Regions from separate parts of the Peptococcus simiae genome, predicted to be linked through region 2. Evidence: a T-box and tRNA genes for the amino acid it is inferred to sense, from the RefSeq annotation. Region 2 holds a T-box; the other holds one or more tRNA genes.

Region 1 (7,331 bases), 150 kb from region 2:
CCGCTTTGAACAAGCCCATATCTTTTTTGAACGGCGGCCGGGTTTAGGCGGCCTGCCCCTGGGCACCGGTGGCCGGGCCCAACTCCTCCTGAGCGGAGGGATTGATAGCCCGGTGGCCGGTTGGCTCATGATGCGGCGGGGGGTGGTCGTAGAAGGGATCCACTTCCACAGCTACCCCTATACCTCCAAGCAGGCCGAAGAAAAGGTCCTCCACTTGGCCGAAAAAATGGCAGCCTACAGTGGTCATTTTGACGTCCACCTGGTGCCCTTCACCCCCATCCAGGAGGCCATAGGGGCCAACTGCCATAGCAACCTGCGGATTACCCTGATGCGGCGGATTATGCTTCGCATCGCGGAAGAGCTGGCTGACCTCCGCCATGCCAAGGCCCTGGTCACCGGGGACAATATTGGCCAGGTGGCCAGCCAGACCATTGAAAGCCTTTACGCCATCAATGAAGTTACGACCATGCCTGTTTTTAGGCCCCTCTTGACCTATGACAAGCTGGATACGGTAAAAATAGCCAAGGCCATTGACACCTATGATATCTCTGTCCTACCCTATGAAGACTGCTGCACTGTTTTCGTCCCTAAAGAGCCTAAGACCAAGCCCAAGCGGCGGGAATGCCACCGGGAAGAGGCCCGGATCGAGGGCCTGGACGATCTCATGCAGGTGGCCATTCAAAATACCGAAACCGTTCGTTGCTTTGCCAATGGCAGCCAAGCTGCCCGGCGAAGCAAACTAATGGATTTATTGAAGGAAAAGGATGAGCAAGATGGGTAAAAATTTATACGAAAAGCCCCGTGACCAGGATAAGTGGCACCGGGAGATGGAGGGGTCCCACCATACCCAGGAATCCACCGGCCCTTCTAAAGCAGACCGGCTCAATCAACTGAAAGACCGGTTTAAAAAGCAGCAAAAGAAGCATAAATAGGCCCCAGCCTAAGCATCAAAAGAGGCACCCTCAAAATGGAGGGTGCCTCTTTGCGCTTGCTCTTATTCTTGTTTACTTTTCATTGATAAAATGGGCCAGGTCAACGCAGCGTTTGCTGTAAGCCCATTCATTATCATACCAGGCAATGATTTTAACCAAATGGTCGCCGACCTTCATTGTGGAAAGGCCATCGACAATGGAAGACCGGGCATCGCCATTGTAGTCAATGGAAACGAGGGGCTTGTCGGAATAACCAAGGATTCCCTTGAGTTCGCCTTCAGCGGCTTCCTTTAAAAAGGCGTTGACTTCTTCCACACTGGGGCTTTCTTCTAATTGGAAGACCACGTCAGTTAAAGATACGTTCGGCGTCGGTACCCGAAGGGCAAAGCCGTTCATTTTACCGTCTAAGGCAGGGATTACCTTGCCCATGGCTTTAGCCGCACCGGTCGTCGTGGGGATGATGGACTGGGTGCAGCCCCGAGCCCGGCGGGGGTCTTTATGGCGGTTATCTAAGTTTTTCTGGTCATTGGTGAAGGAGTGGACCGTAGTCATAATGCCGGCAACGATATTGAAGTTGTCGTGGATGACCTTGGTTACCGGCGCCAGGCAGTTGGTGGTACAGCTGGCGTTAGAGACAACCGGTTGAGAAGGATCATAAGCATCTTGGTTGACGCCCATAACAATCATCTGTGCATCTGGGCTGGGGGCGGTAATAATGACCTTTTTAGCCCCTTGGCCCAAGTGGACAGAAGCGGCCTCAACGGTCTTGAATTTACCGGTGGAATCAATGACAATATCTGCGCCGTATCTTCCCCAGTCTAAGTTTTTAGGGTCCCGGTCACTGAAGAGGGGGATGGCGTGGCTATCAATAATCAGGTGGCCATCATCGTAAGATACATCACCCTGGTAGCGCCCGTGGGTGGAATCAAATTCAAATAAACGCGCGGTCCCTTCAGGATCAGAGGTGCTGTTTAAGGCGACGACGTCAACTTCAGGATGCTCCATAGCAGCCCGTAAGACCAGACGACCGATCCGGCCAAAGCCATTAATACCGATTTTTGTACTCATAAAATCCTCCTTAATTATATGAAGTATTTATTCAATTATAAGATACCGTATTTTGGCTGTAAAATAAAGGTCAAACATCAAATTAGATGGCTTTAAGTGCAAATGCCTTTCGCAAGGCCACCCCGAAGTATTCTTTTTGGCCTGTTAATGGGGCAGGGGAGGGGGGCCTAGGAATATCTTTTCTTGACGCCCCATAAACAATTTGCTATAATTATCCGTGTTGTCGGGGCGTAGCGCAGTTTGGTAGCGTACGTGGTTTGGGACCATGGGGTCGGGGGTTCGAATCCCTCCGCCCCGATAATTGATGCGGGTGTAGCTCAATGGTAGAGTTCTGGCCTTCCAAGCCAGCTACGTGGGTTCGATTCCCATCACCCGCTATTTTTTTAGAAAATGTAAAAAATGGGCTTGTACTTTACGGGTGTCTATGCTAAAATAGTCTTCGCGACACAGGAAACGGCCGCCTTCGGGATTCTGAAAGCTACGGTGTTCGCTTCCGACCAGCTTTTGCGCCTGTAGCTCAGCTGGATAGAGCATCGGACTTCTAATCCGAGGGTCGGGGGTTCGAATCCCTCCAGGCGCGTGTTTATTTTGGTGGATGTGGCGAAGTGGTTAACGCACCGGATTGTGGCTCCGGCACTCGTGGGTTCGATTCCCATCATCCACCCTTTATTGGGGTATCGCCAAGCGGTAAGGCACGGGACTTTGACTCCCGCATTCGTAGGTTCGAATCCTGCTACCCCAGTTTGCTTCGGCAAAACAACAACTTCATTTGCGCTATTAGCTCAGGTGGTAGAGCATCTGACTTTTAATCAGGGTGTCAAAGGTTCGAGTCCTTTATAGCGCATATGGAATCAAGAGACTGCCTTTAGGCAGTCTTTTTTGTTAATAGGGACCTGCCCAACTGACTGGCCGAACTGCCTAGGCGGCCCCGGCTAACTTTATGAGAAATAGTAAAATCTTGCTTGTAGGTCTAGCATAATACAGCTGGTTCAGGTATAGTAAGAGATGTAAGATGACGCTTAATATATGGATATATGACATTATAGATTGACGGAGGCTGACTGATGAAAGGAACCGCTAAAAAAATCATTGGCGCTATTACCATTGCGGGTTTATTGGCATCCCCCCTGGCGGGGATTTCGGCTGAGGCCCAGGATGAGCCCTATCTGGTTTATAAAGACACAGTTATATATAAAATTGTCAAAGATGGCCGGGACATTTTTGTCAACCAAAAGGGCGAAGAAGTCGATGAGAAAGACGTCGAAGCTCTAGAAAAACGCCTGGCTGAAGAAGAACAAAAGGCCGCTGAAGAAAAGGAAAAAGAAGCGGCTAAGGAAGAGAAAAAGGCTGCCAAGGAAGCAGACGACAGCAAGGCAAATAAAGACAGCGAAAAAAATCAAGGCAAAGAGGCAGATAAAAAGGCTAGTAAGGCTGAGGCCCAAAAGAATGATAAAAATGAAGCCTCGGCGAAGGCGGACAAAAAGGCAGACCAAGCTGCCCCTGCAGCCGCTGAAGCAGAAGCAGCCGGTCAGGAAGTGGCCAACAGCCCTGCAGCTGTAGTAGAAGAAGACCAGGCTGATGCCCCTGCAAGTCTTATCCTCAACCACAAGGAAAAGGAAAACACGGTTGATGAAGTAGCCCTGGTCCCCCTGCCGACGGACCAAGAGGATGCTACCCTCCAGCAGCCCATGGTGACCTCTAATGAGGCCTTTATTGCTGCTAACCCCCTTTATTCAGTAGATGCCTCCACCGGCTATTACAAGGGGTCGGTTATGAGCTGGAAAGACTTTTCCCCGTCCAGCGGCCGCCTGCAGCTTAAAAAGGAAGCCGAGAAAATGTTGGGCTGGCACTATAGCCAACCCCAACGGATGACCGATGGTTACCGCGACTGCTCCAGCTTTGTGCACACAGCCCTCATGGATGCCGGCTTTATGCCCCGCGAAAGTTGGGCCTTTACCACCTATACCCTACCCAACTACACCGAATACCTGGAACAAATCAGCTGGGAAGACATTAAGCCCGGGGATATCATCCTAGGGGACGGCCACGTAGCCTTTTACTGGGGAGAAGATGCCAGTGGCGCCCCGGTAACCCTGGAAAGCTGTGGGACCTTTGGCGTTGTTTACGGCTATATGGAGACCAATGGCTGGAACTTTGACTACACCTCTGTATGGCGGGTCAAGGGCATTGATCAGGATGTTGCCGGCAGTGACATGGTGGATGCCATTGCTTAATTGTGAATAAAATAGGACGCCGAGTGGTCCACCACTCGGCGCTTTTTATTTTGATGATGAGAGATTTTGTAAGGAGGCGACCATGCCGATTGAATTTGCATCATCTGAGTTGGGCCGCTACCTAACCGTCTTTATTACGGCTATGCTACCCGTTCTGGAGTTGAGGGCCGCCATTCCTCTGGGAGCCTCTTTAGGGATGCCGGCGATCCCGGTGGTTATCACCAGTATCCTTGGGAATATGGTGCCCGTGCCCTTTATCCTTCTCCTCATGCGGCGTATCCTTAATTGGATGAAGGGGATTCCACGGCTGGCCAAACTGGCCGACCAACTGGAAACCCGGGCCCACTTAAAAAGTCAAACCGTCAAAAAATACCGCTGGCTTGGCCTCTGCATCCTGGTGGCCATTCCCTTGCCGGGGACCGGGGCCTGGACAGGGGCCCTGGTCGCGACGATTTTAAATATGCGGCTCCGGGATGCCATTCCGTCTATCTTTCTAGGGGTTTGTATTGCCGCGGCCCTGGTCAGTTTGGCCACGGCAGGGGTCTTTTCCTTTATTGGCTTGTAGTGCCTTGCCGGCAAATGGTCAAGTCGTCTTATATGAGCAGCGCTAAGGAGGTTGGCTATGGATATTCCAAAAACGATTTTACAAGCGATGGTCTACGCCTTTATCGATGACCTGACTGAGGAAGACCGGCCAGAAGCCGGATCCGGAGAAAAGTTAAAAGACCTTGTTGATCAGATGGCCCTGGAAAGCCAGGTCCAGACCCAGGCAGACTGGCTCGGGAACCGGCCCGCTCCACCGCCGGCTCCCACAGAAGAAATCCGGCTGGACCGGGATATATACCTCGATCAGGCTATCAGGGCCTTGGCTGACCAGGATGAAGAAAGCTGAAGGGGGGAGAGCGGGGGATAGCTTAATAAAGGCCTCAAAATCAGGCTGAATTAGAGCTGGCCCCGGCAAAAAACAGCTAATGGCTTCTATACGAAAAAACGACAAATCCCTTGACACCATTTGCCTCATGTAGTATTATAAAGTCCGTCAACGGCCACGATTGTGGTGTGGCCCTTGAAGATTGCGGGTGTGGCGGAATTGGCAGACGCACCAGACTTAGGATCTGGCGTTTCACGACGTGGGGGTTCAAGTCCCTTCACCCGCACATGCGGAAATGGCTCAGTGGTAGAGCATCGCCTTGCCAAGGCGAGGGTCGCGAGTTCGAATCTCGTTTTCCGCTTAATTAACTGCGACCAATGGTTGCAGTTTTTTTTATAACCAACCATGATGTCGCAAGTATGCAGCTGGAACTGTTTAGGAGGAAAGTTATGAAATTAGAAGTTAAAGATCTTGATAAAGTTCGCAAAGAACTCACCATTGAAGTAGACCAGGATGTCTTTGATAAAGCGGTACAAGATGCCTATAAAGAACAAAAGAACAAAATTGCCATCCCTGGTTTCCGCAAGGGTAAGGCGCCTAAGGCTTTAATCGAACAACACTATGGTAAGGATTTCTTCTATTATGATGCTGCTGAAAAAGTTGTTTATCCGGCTTACTTAGAAGCCATTAAAGACAACGATGCCATCAAACCCATTGGTGAACCGAGCTTTGATGTTGAACAGCTTGAACTGGATAAACCCTTTATCTTTAAGGTCGTTGTCGATACCAAGCAAGAAGTTGCCTTAGGGGACTATAAGGGCATTGCCTTAGAAAAGCTGGATACCGAAGTCAGCGACGAAATGGTCGAAGCTGAACTAAAACGCGCTCAAGACCGGACCGCCCTCCTGGAAGATGCGCCGGAAGGGGCCAGTGTTGAACAAGGCGACAGCGTTACCCTGGATTTTGAAGGGAAGAAAGACGGCGTAGCCTTTGAAGGCGGCACCGCCGAAAACTATGACCTGGTCATCGGCTCCAACAGCTTTATCCCGGGCTTTGAAGATGGGATGGTAGGCATGAAAGTTGGGGAAACGAAAGACATCCCCCTGACCTTCCCGGAAGAATACCATGCTGAAGACTTAGCCGGCCAGGAAGTGGTCTTTACCGTAACCGTTAAAGACATCAAACGGAAGGTCCTGGCCGACCTGGATGATGAATTCGCTAAAGACGTCAGCGAATTTGATACCTTGGATGAATATAAGGAAGACATCCGCAAAGAACTGACCAAGCAAGTGGAAGAATCCACTCAAAACCAATATAAAAATAAGATCACCGAAAAGGTCGTTGAAGACTCCGACGTCGTTGCTCCCCAATCCTTGGTGGAAAAAGAAACTGACAACTACATCAATGAAATGGCCTACAGCATGCGCAACCAGGGGATTGAATTAGAACAATACCTGCAATTGACCGGTGGCGACATGGAAGGCTTACGCGGTGAATTCAAAAAACGGGCTGAAGAATCTGTTAAGGCAACCATTGTCCTGGAAGCCATTGCAGAAGCGGAAAACATCACCGTTGATGAAGAAGAAGTCGAAGCGGAATTTGACCGTTTGGCAGACATGTATCAAATGAAAAAAGAAGATATCAAACGGGCCTTCATCATGCAGGGCCAAGGGGACAGCATCTCCCGGAATATGGTTTTAGAAAAAACCATTGATTTCCTTTTAGACAATGCAAAAATCGGGTAATTAGTTGTAGATAGCCTGTTTTGTTTAACAAAGGAGGAAATACAACATGAGTGTTTTAGTACCCTATGTCATCGAACAGACTGGTCAAGGTGAACGGTCTTATGATATCTACTCTCGCCTTTTAAAAGATAGAATTATTTTCCTTGGCGGCGAAGTCAATGATGCTTCCGCCAATGCTATAGTTGCTCAGCTGCTCTTCTTAGAAGCAGATGACCCGGAAAAAGATATCTATCTCTACATTAATAGCCCGGGCGGTTCTGTCACCGCCGGTATGGCTATTTTCGACACCATGCGCTATATTAAGCCTGATGTCCAGACCATCTGCATCGGCATGGCAGCCAGTATGGGGGCCTTTTTACTTGCTGCCGGCAAGAAGGGGAAACGGTTCGCCCTACCCAATAGTGAAATCATGATTCACCAGCCGTCCGGTGGGGCCTCTGGTCAGGCCTCGGATATTAAAATTCATGCTGAGCAAATTTTG
Region 2 (7,331 bases):
ACCATGGCCCGTACGCCACCGGAGGCGGCATCCATAATGACCATGGCGGCCTGCAGGGTTTCATTTGAGGCACCACCCGGGAAGTTGTAATCGGAATTAAAATAATCAAACATGTATTTCTGTAAAGGCTGGTCTAATCGTGTATGAATAATATAGCCGCCCGTATAGAGCTGGTTGATATCTTTTTCTAAGCCTAATTTTTGTGCAGCAGCTGTAATAACCGCATCAATATAGCTTTGATTATAGGTTTGGGTCTCTGTTTCCGGACTGACAGAAATGGTGGCCAAGTTTAAGGGAGCATTGGCAGCCTTCTGATAATCCGCCTCAGTGATGTATTTATTGGCTAATAAGGCCTGGAGGACTTGGCCCCGGCGTGCTAAGGCATTGTCCGGATTGCTAATGGGGGAGTGGCCGGCAGGGTTCTGAATAATCCCGGCAATCATGGCCCCTTCTGCAATGGAGAGTTCAGAGGCATGCTTACCGAATAAATCATTGGCGGCGGCTTCTACCCCATAACAGTTCATGCCGCTGTTGCCGACGCCCAAATAAACCCGGTTTAAATAAGCCGTAATAATATCTTCCTTGCTGTATTGCTTTTCTATCCGTAGGGCTAATACAGCTTCCTGAATTTTTCTGGAATAACTTTTTTCGTCCCGTTTATTCAGGGCCATCCCGGCTAATTGCTGGGTGATGGTGGACCCCCCTTGGACAATGTGACCGGCCCGTAAGTTGGCAATAAAAGCCCCGCCAATCCGAATGGGGTCAATCCCATTATGCTTGTAAAAGCGCTTGTCCTCGATGGCAACGACAGACTTAATCATATTCGGAGAAATTTCATTGTACTTAATCTGAATATGATTATTATTCGCTGAAAGCTTATCGACGAAGTCGCCGTCTTTATCGACAATGTAGCTGGTTACGTTGTAGCTCGTTATGTCCAGGTCTTCAATATCCGGCATAGAGCCCATGGCCGCCATAATGACAGTCGTCACCGTTGTTACCCCGACGACGCAAAGCAATAGAAAGGCCAGTATGAGTAAATGTGACCATTTAAACCTTTTAGGGGGATTTTGGTCAGGTGAGTTTTTTTCATTATCCATTGAGAAACCTCCTTATAGGCCATATTATAGCATAGATTGAACTGGCTCCATAGCTAATTTAACAGATAAAAAGAAAGGCGCCCCAGAGGGGCGCCGAAAGAACTATACCTTATTCCTTAACGATTTCGTTTAGAGCGTTAATTAAAGCATCAACATCGATACCATGAACTACGGCACCCTGTTCAATATTTTCAAAGCGTGCAGCAGCACAACCCAGACAACCCATGCCATATGCCATGAAGACCTGAGCTGTTTGCGGGTATTCCCGAACAATATCAGAAATAGCCATATCTTTAGTGATTGCCATGATGATACTCCTTTCTATATAGACGGGTCTCCGTCAATCGTCATTTTAGCAAAAAGATCTCACTTGTCAAGCCATCTAAAAGTTATAGGTCTAAAAAAGTTAGCATCCCTTACTTGAGAAAGGGATTGCAAAAGGTTATACTAAGTAGGTTATTTAAGGGAGGCGGTATGAATTGGAAACCTTTCTCAGTCGTACAGAGAAGCTCGTTGGAGAGGAGGCCGTTCTGCGATTAAATAAGGCCCATGTACTTGTCGCCGGCGTAGGCGGCGTTGGCTCCTTTGTCGCAGAGGCCCTTGCCCGTGGAGGCATCGGCGAGCTGACCATTATAGATGATGATATTGTGGATGTTACGAATATCAACCGGCAGCTACAAGCCTTCCCCGATACTGTGGGTCGGCCCAAGGTAGAGGTCATGCAGGAACGGTTATTGAGGATCAATCCCGCCCTCCAGTGCCATGCCGAAAGGATTCATCTTACTGAAGACTGGACCTTGGCAGGAGAGCTGGCTTATATAGCCGATTGTGTGGATGATGTGCAAGCTAAAAAGCAACTGATTGTGACGGCTCAAAGGGCCCAGGTGCCGGTTATTTCCAGTATGGGGTCCGGCAACCAGATCGATAACCGACACTTCACCATTACCGACCTGTCGAAAACCCATACCTGCCCCCTAGCCAGGGCTCTTAGGAAGGCCCTGCGGGAAGAATCCATTTGCAAAGGGGTTAAAGTTTGCTATAATCCAATTAGTCCATATGTTAAAATGGCGGGTTCACCAGGCACCATGTCTTATGTACCGGGCACTGCAGGCTTATTAATTGCAGGCGAGATTATCCGGGAAATAATTGGTATTTCTGTGTAATCGGTTTAAAAGTCGGGTATAAGGTGGATAGATAGAAAACTAAACCAAGGCGTTTTAAGGAGGATTTTCATGGCTAATGATAACGTTATTATCGTCACGGACGATAACTTTGATGAAGTTGTTCTAAAAAGTGACCAACCGGTACTGGTTGACTTCTGGGCAGCTTGGTGTGGCCCCTGTAAAATGGTTGGGCCCATTGTAGAAGAATTAGCAGATGACTTTGCCGGCAAAGCAAAGGTTTGCAAATTAAATGTGGATGAAGCTGGTCGTACCGCTCAAGCTTATGGCGTTATGTCCATTCCGACCCTTATCCTGTTTAAGAATGGCGAAGAAAAAGACCGGGTTGTCGGTTTCAGACCTAAGTCTGACCTGGCCCGTCTGCTCGAATCCTAAAACAAAAGCTGCCCAGAGTGTTTGGGCAGCTTTATTCTTTATAGATACTGGTCAGGTAGGGAGTGGTGGAGGCGTTGGGTTTGATTTTTAGAGAAGTTCTTGTCCAGGCCTTTCACCATAACCCCTATCAGGGCAAAGAGCAGACTGAGAGACAGGCGGACACCGGTTCGGATTAGTTTTTTCCGGAGGGCTGTGTCTAGTTGGTAAAGGGGATGGCTGGCACTAGTGCCGGCTTTTTCAATGAGTCCCTCGTCAGCGAGCTCCTGGAGGGTCAAAGCCGTTTCGGCTGGGGTCATCCCACTTTTTTTGGCTAACTTTTCTACAGAACAGGGCCCCAGCGTTAAGGCGATTAATAGTGACCGGTATTTACCATTGATTAGATGCGTAAAGTAATCTTTCATAGCATGACCTCCTAGTGCAAACATAGCATGATGACGGGGGCCTGTCAATGACCTTCAATTGAAATTTAGACCGCCTATTAGAGAGGAGGAAGCAGGTTGAAATGCCCAAAATGTGGTCATAATAGCCGCGTTCTGGATACGCGCACAGCAGAAAGTGGTGATGTCATCCGGAGACGGCGGGAATGTACCGCTTGTCATAACCGCTTTACGACCTTTGAAAAAATCGAGGACATGCCCTTACTTGTGGTCAAAAAAAGTGGCCGGAAAGAGTTATTTGATGCGAGCAAGGTCATGAAAGGCTTGGTTAAGGCTTGTGAAAAAAGGCCGATATCCGTAGATAAACTCGAAAAATTATCTTTAGAAATTGAAAAGGACCTAAAGGCCGAGGGCCGGGAGGTAGACTCTGCCCGGATTGGTCAAGCCATCATGAATCGCCTGATTGACCTGGACCAGGTGGCTTATGTCCGCTTTGCCTCTGTGTATAAGGACTTTTCGGATGTAGAGACCTTTATCAAGGAAATAGAGAACCTGCCGCACCGCCATGACTGATCGCATAGAGGGGAAGTATGATGCCATTATCCTGCAGGAGCGGACTTTTAATGAAGCCGATGTGATGGTGACGGCCCTGACTGCTGATATAGGCCACCAAACCTTTATCGCCCGGGGCTTAAAGAAGGAAAAGAGTCGTCTTCGCGGGCTGATCGCCCCTTTTTCGGAATGTCGCCTTCAGTTGGTGGCCGGCAAGGGCCTGCCTGTTCTAACCGGCGCTGACTTAATCGATGCCCATGATGCTATCCGGAACAATTACCGGTATTCCGTTGCAGCCCTCTATATTTGTGATTTGTTCCACCAGATGACAGTCGAAAACGAGCCAAACGCAGGCCGATACGAGCTTTTAAGGGACGGACTGGCTCTTTTGCCAACGGTCCGTGCTTGGCAGTGGATCCTCTATATGGAATGGGCCCTCTTAAAGGATGCCGGCTTCGCAGCAGACCTGGATCGATGTAGCGTCTGCGGGGAAAGGCTCCCGGGTTATAGAGAGGCCCCTGTCGCCGGAGCTGACGGCGAATTTATTCATAAGGACTGCCAGGAAGATGGTGCTGGGGCTAGCCTGCCGGTAGCGGCCTTTGCCTACCTGCAGTATCTAGACCGGGCAGATCTTCGTCACTTAGGCCATATTTTATTAACAGAGCCGGCCCGGCGGCAGGTATATGACTACCTCGGTCAGCGCTATCAATATATTTTGGACTTTCCTCTGGCATCACGCCAAAGTGTTCGCCACCTCTTTGCCAGTCCATCTCTTGACAAGTAGGCCGTTCAACGCTATATTTAATGCATAAATTCATATGAAACGATGACCGGGAAGAGTAAAAAATAACTGTTTTTCAGCGAGCTATCGATGGTGGGAGGATAGTAAATGGTGTTTTTGAAGGGCGCCCGTGAGTTTCTTTTTTTGAGAGAGCGCAAGCTAATCAGGGTGGAACCGCGGGAAACGTCTCGTCCCTGTCTTTGACAGGAACGGGGCGTTTTTTTGATGAAAGGAGATAATATGGATTTTCAAAGTATGATCTTATCCCTCAATAAATTCTGGGGTGATGAGGGCTGCATTATTTTACAGCCCTATGATATAGAAAAAGGGGCCGGGACCATGAACCCGTCTACCTTCTTGCGGGCCTTAGGGCCAGAGCCCTGGCATGTGGCCTATGTTGAGCCCTGCCGCCGTCCAACCGACGGTCGGTACGGGGATAACCCCAACCGCTTGCAACACTACTACCAATATCAGGTCATCCTCAAGCCCTCGCCGGAAAATATCCAGGAACTTTACCTGAAAAGTTTAGAGGTCCTGGGTATTGACATGAGCCGGCATGACGTGCGCTTTGTCGAAGATAACTGGGAATCGCCTACCCTAGGGGCCTGGGGCCTTGGCTGGGAAGTATGGTTGGACGGGATGGAAGTGACCCAGTTTACCTACTTCCAGCAATGCGGGGGCATTGACTGCTCCCCAGTTAGTGGTGAAATCACCTATGGCCTTGAGCGGTTAGCCATGTTTATTGACAATAAGGATAATGTCTATGACCTGCCTTGGGTTGGGGATTTAACCTATGGGGACGTCTTCCACCATAATGAAGTGGAGTATTCCAAGTACAACTTCGAGCTGGCAGACGTGCAGATGCTTTTACAGCTTTTTGATATGTACGAAAAAGAGGCTCTCCGCACCCTGGAAGCAGGCCTGGTCATGCCTGCCTATGATTATGTATTGAAGTGCTCCCATACCTTTAACCTCTTAGATGCTCGCGGGGCCATCAGTGTGACCGAGCGGACCCACTATATCTCCCGGGTCCGGAATATGTCTAGAGCCTGTGCAGAGGCCTATGTGGCTGTACGAGAAGAATTGGGCTACCCCTTATTAAAAGAGAAAAAGGAGGCAGAACATGAGTGATGTTATTTTAGAAATCGGCATGGAAGAGGTCCCGGCACGATTTTTGCCGGCTGCGTTAAAAGAGCTGAAAGCTTCTGCTGAAACAGCCCTTGAAGAAGCTAGACTCCCTTTTTCTGAAGTAAAAACCTTTGCGACACCCAGACGCCTGGTTCTCTATATGCGGGGTGTAGCTGACCGTCAAGAGGATTTGCATGAAGAAGTCCGGGGGCCTTCGGAAAAGGTGGCCTATGACAGTGAGGGCAACCCCAATAAGGCCCTCAAGGGCTTTATGGCTTCACAAGGCGTTGTTCCCGGGGATATTACGATTCGAGACGGCTATGTTTTTGCCACTAAAACAGCCACCGGCGAATCCCGGATGACCGTTTTAAAAGAAATGCTGCCCAAGCTTATTTTAAACTTACACTTTCCTAAAACCATGCGCTGGGGGAGCCACCAACTCCGCTATGTCCGGCCCATTCATTGGATTTTGGCCCTCTGTGATGACCAGGTCATCCCCTTCTCTATTGAAGTGGCTGAATCCGACCGGTTGAGCCGGGGCCACCGTCACTTAGGCGAAAGCGAATTCGCCGTGGCTTCTGTGGATACCTACTTCACCCAGCTGGCAGAAAACTATGTGATTGTTGGCCAGGAAAAACGGCGGGCCATGATCCAGGACCAACTGCAAAAACTGGTCGATGAGGCCGGCGGGCAACTGGAAGAAGATCCTGATCTTTTAGAAGAAATTGTTTACCTGGTCGAATATCCAACTGCCCTTTTGGGCCGCTTTGATGATGCCTTCCTGGAGATTCCGCCGGAACTGGTCATTACTCCGATGAAAGAGCACCAGCGGTACTTCCCGGTCCGGGATGCTGCCGGTAAGGGCCTCTTGAATGCCTTTTTAACTGTTCGTAACGGGACAGATGACTACCTGGATGTCGTCAGAGCCGGGAACGAAAGGGTCCTGCTTGCCCGCCTATCTGATGCCCGTTTCTTCTTTGAAGAAGACTTGAAGGTCTTACCGGAAAGTCGGCTGGAGAAACTGAAAAGCGTTGTTTTCCAGGAAAAGCTGGGCACCGTTTACGAAAAGGTGGACCGGCTGCAAGGCCTGGCTGGTCAGATCGGTCAAGACTTAGGCTATGACGAAAAGACCATTGCGGATGCTGTTCGGGCAGCCCGCCTAGCTAAAACAGACCTGGTGAGCAATGTTGTTGGCGAATTTCCGGAACTTCAGGGTATTATTGGTGAGGTCTATGTAGGGCGAAGCGGCCAAGATAATCAGGCGGTGGCCCAAGCCGTACGGGAACACTATATGCCCCGCTTTTATGGAGATGACCTGCCGGCGACAGAGGCGGGGACTATTTTGGCCCTAGCCGATAAGTTCGATACCATTGTCGGCTGCTTTGCTGCCGGTATTGAACCGACCGGGTCCCAGGACCCCTACGGCCTGCGCCGGCAAGCCAGCGGAATTGTGGCCATTCTCATTTCGAATCAGATTCCTGCTTCCTTAGCGGCCCTGATTGACCTGGCCATTCAAGCCCTGCCCAGCGACTTGGTCGATGATCCGGTAGCCCTGGGGGACCAGGTGCTCCGCTTCTTTGACCAGCGGATGCGGACCGTCCTTAAAGAAAAAGACTATGATACCATCTTTGTTGATGCCCTCTTAGCAGCTGGGTACGATAACCCCCTGGCGACGATGGAAAGGGCAAAAATCATGGATCAGTTCCGCCAAACCGAAAAAGATGCCTTTGAAGGTATCCTGCAAACCTACAAACGGGCCAATAACCTAGCCCGGAAAAGTGATGACCGGGCTATCAATCCGGACTTATTTGACGATCCGACAGAAGGGCAGCTTTTC

What was found. A T-box is a leader RNA that pairs with one kind of tRNA and senses whether it is charged. The one in region 2 lies ahead of glyQ (glycine--tRNA ligase subunit alpha), so its partner is inferred to be a tRNA-Gly.
Region 1: it has a tRNA-Gly gene. The T-box ahead of glyQ (glycine--tRNA ligase subunit alpha) is inferred to sense a tRNA for this amino acid. The anticodon was not compared.

What each region holds. Positions count from the first base shown of each region.
Region 1 is NZ_JBJUVG010000002.1:47,660-54,990, forward strand. It holds gene thiI (tRNA uracil 4-sulfurtransferase ThiI) at 1-781, shown strand, start outside; gene ACKQTC_RS01630 (hypothetical protein) at 774-932, shown strand; gene gap (type I glyceraldehyde-3-phosphate dehydrogenase) at 1,005-2,000, opposite strand; tRNA gene ACKQTC_RS01640 (tRNA-Pro) at 2,225-2,298, shown strand; tRNA gene ACKQTC_RS01645 (tRNA-Gly) at 2,307-2,377, shown strand; tRNA gene ACKQTC_RS01650 (tRNA-Arg) at 2,507-2,580, shown strand; tRNA gene ACKQTC_RS01655 (tRNA-His) at 2,592-2,664, shown strand; tRNA gene ACKQTC_RS01660 (tRNA-Gln) at 2,671-2,742, shown strand; tRNA gene ACKQTC_RS01665 (tRNA-Lys) at 2,772-2,844, shown strand; gene ACKQTC_RS01670 (C40 family peptidase) at 3,065-4,234, shown strand; gene ACKQTC_RS01675 (COG2426 family protein) at 4,317-4,799, shown strand; gene ACKQTC_RS01680 (hypothetical protein) at 4,857-5,126, shown strand; tRNA gene ACKQTC_RS01685 (tRNA-Leu) at 5,310-5,391, shown strand; tRNA gene ACKQTC_RS01690 (tRNA-Gly) at 5,395-5,466, shown strand; gene tig (trigger factor) at 5,555-6,850, shown strand; gene clpP (ATP-dependent Clp endopeptidase proteolytic subunit ClpP) at 6,897-7,331, shown strand, end outside.
Region 2 is NZ_JBJUVG010000002.1:202,213-209,543, reverse strand. It holds gene ACKQTC_RS02495 (transglycosylase domain-containing protein) at 1-1,100, opposite strand, end outside; gene ACKQTC_RS02490 (DUF1858 domain-containing protein) at 1,210-1,407, opposite strand; gene ACKQTC_RS02485 (tRNA threonylcarbamoyladenosine dehydratase) at 1,580-2,263, shown strand; gene trxA (thioredoxin) at 2,333-2,656, shown strand; gene ACKQTC_RS02475 (hypothetical protein) at 2,695-3,057, opposite strand; gene nrdR (transcriptional regulator NrdR) at 3,154-3,606, shown strand; gene recO (DNA repair protein RecO) at 3,599-4,369, shown strand; T-box leader at 4,403-4,565, shown strand; gene glyQ (glycine--tRNA ligase subunit alpha) at 4,607-5,497, shown strand; gene glyS (glycine--tRNA ligase subunit beta) at 5,490-7,331, shown strand, end outside.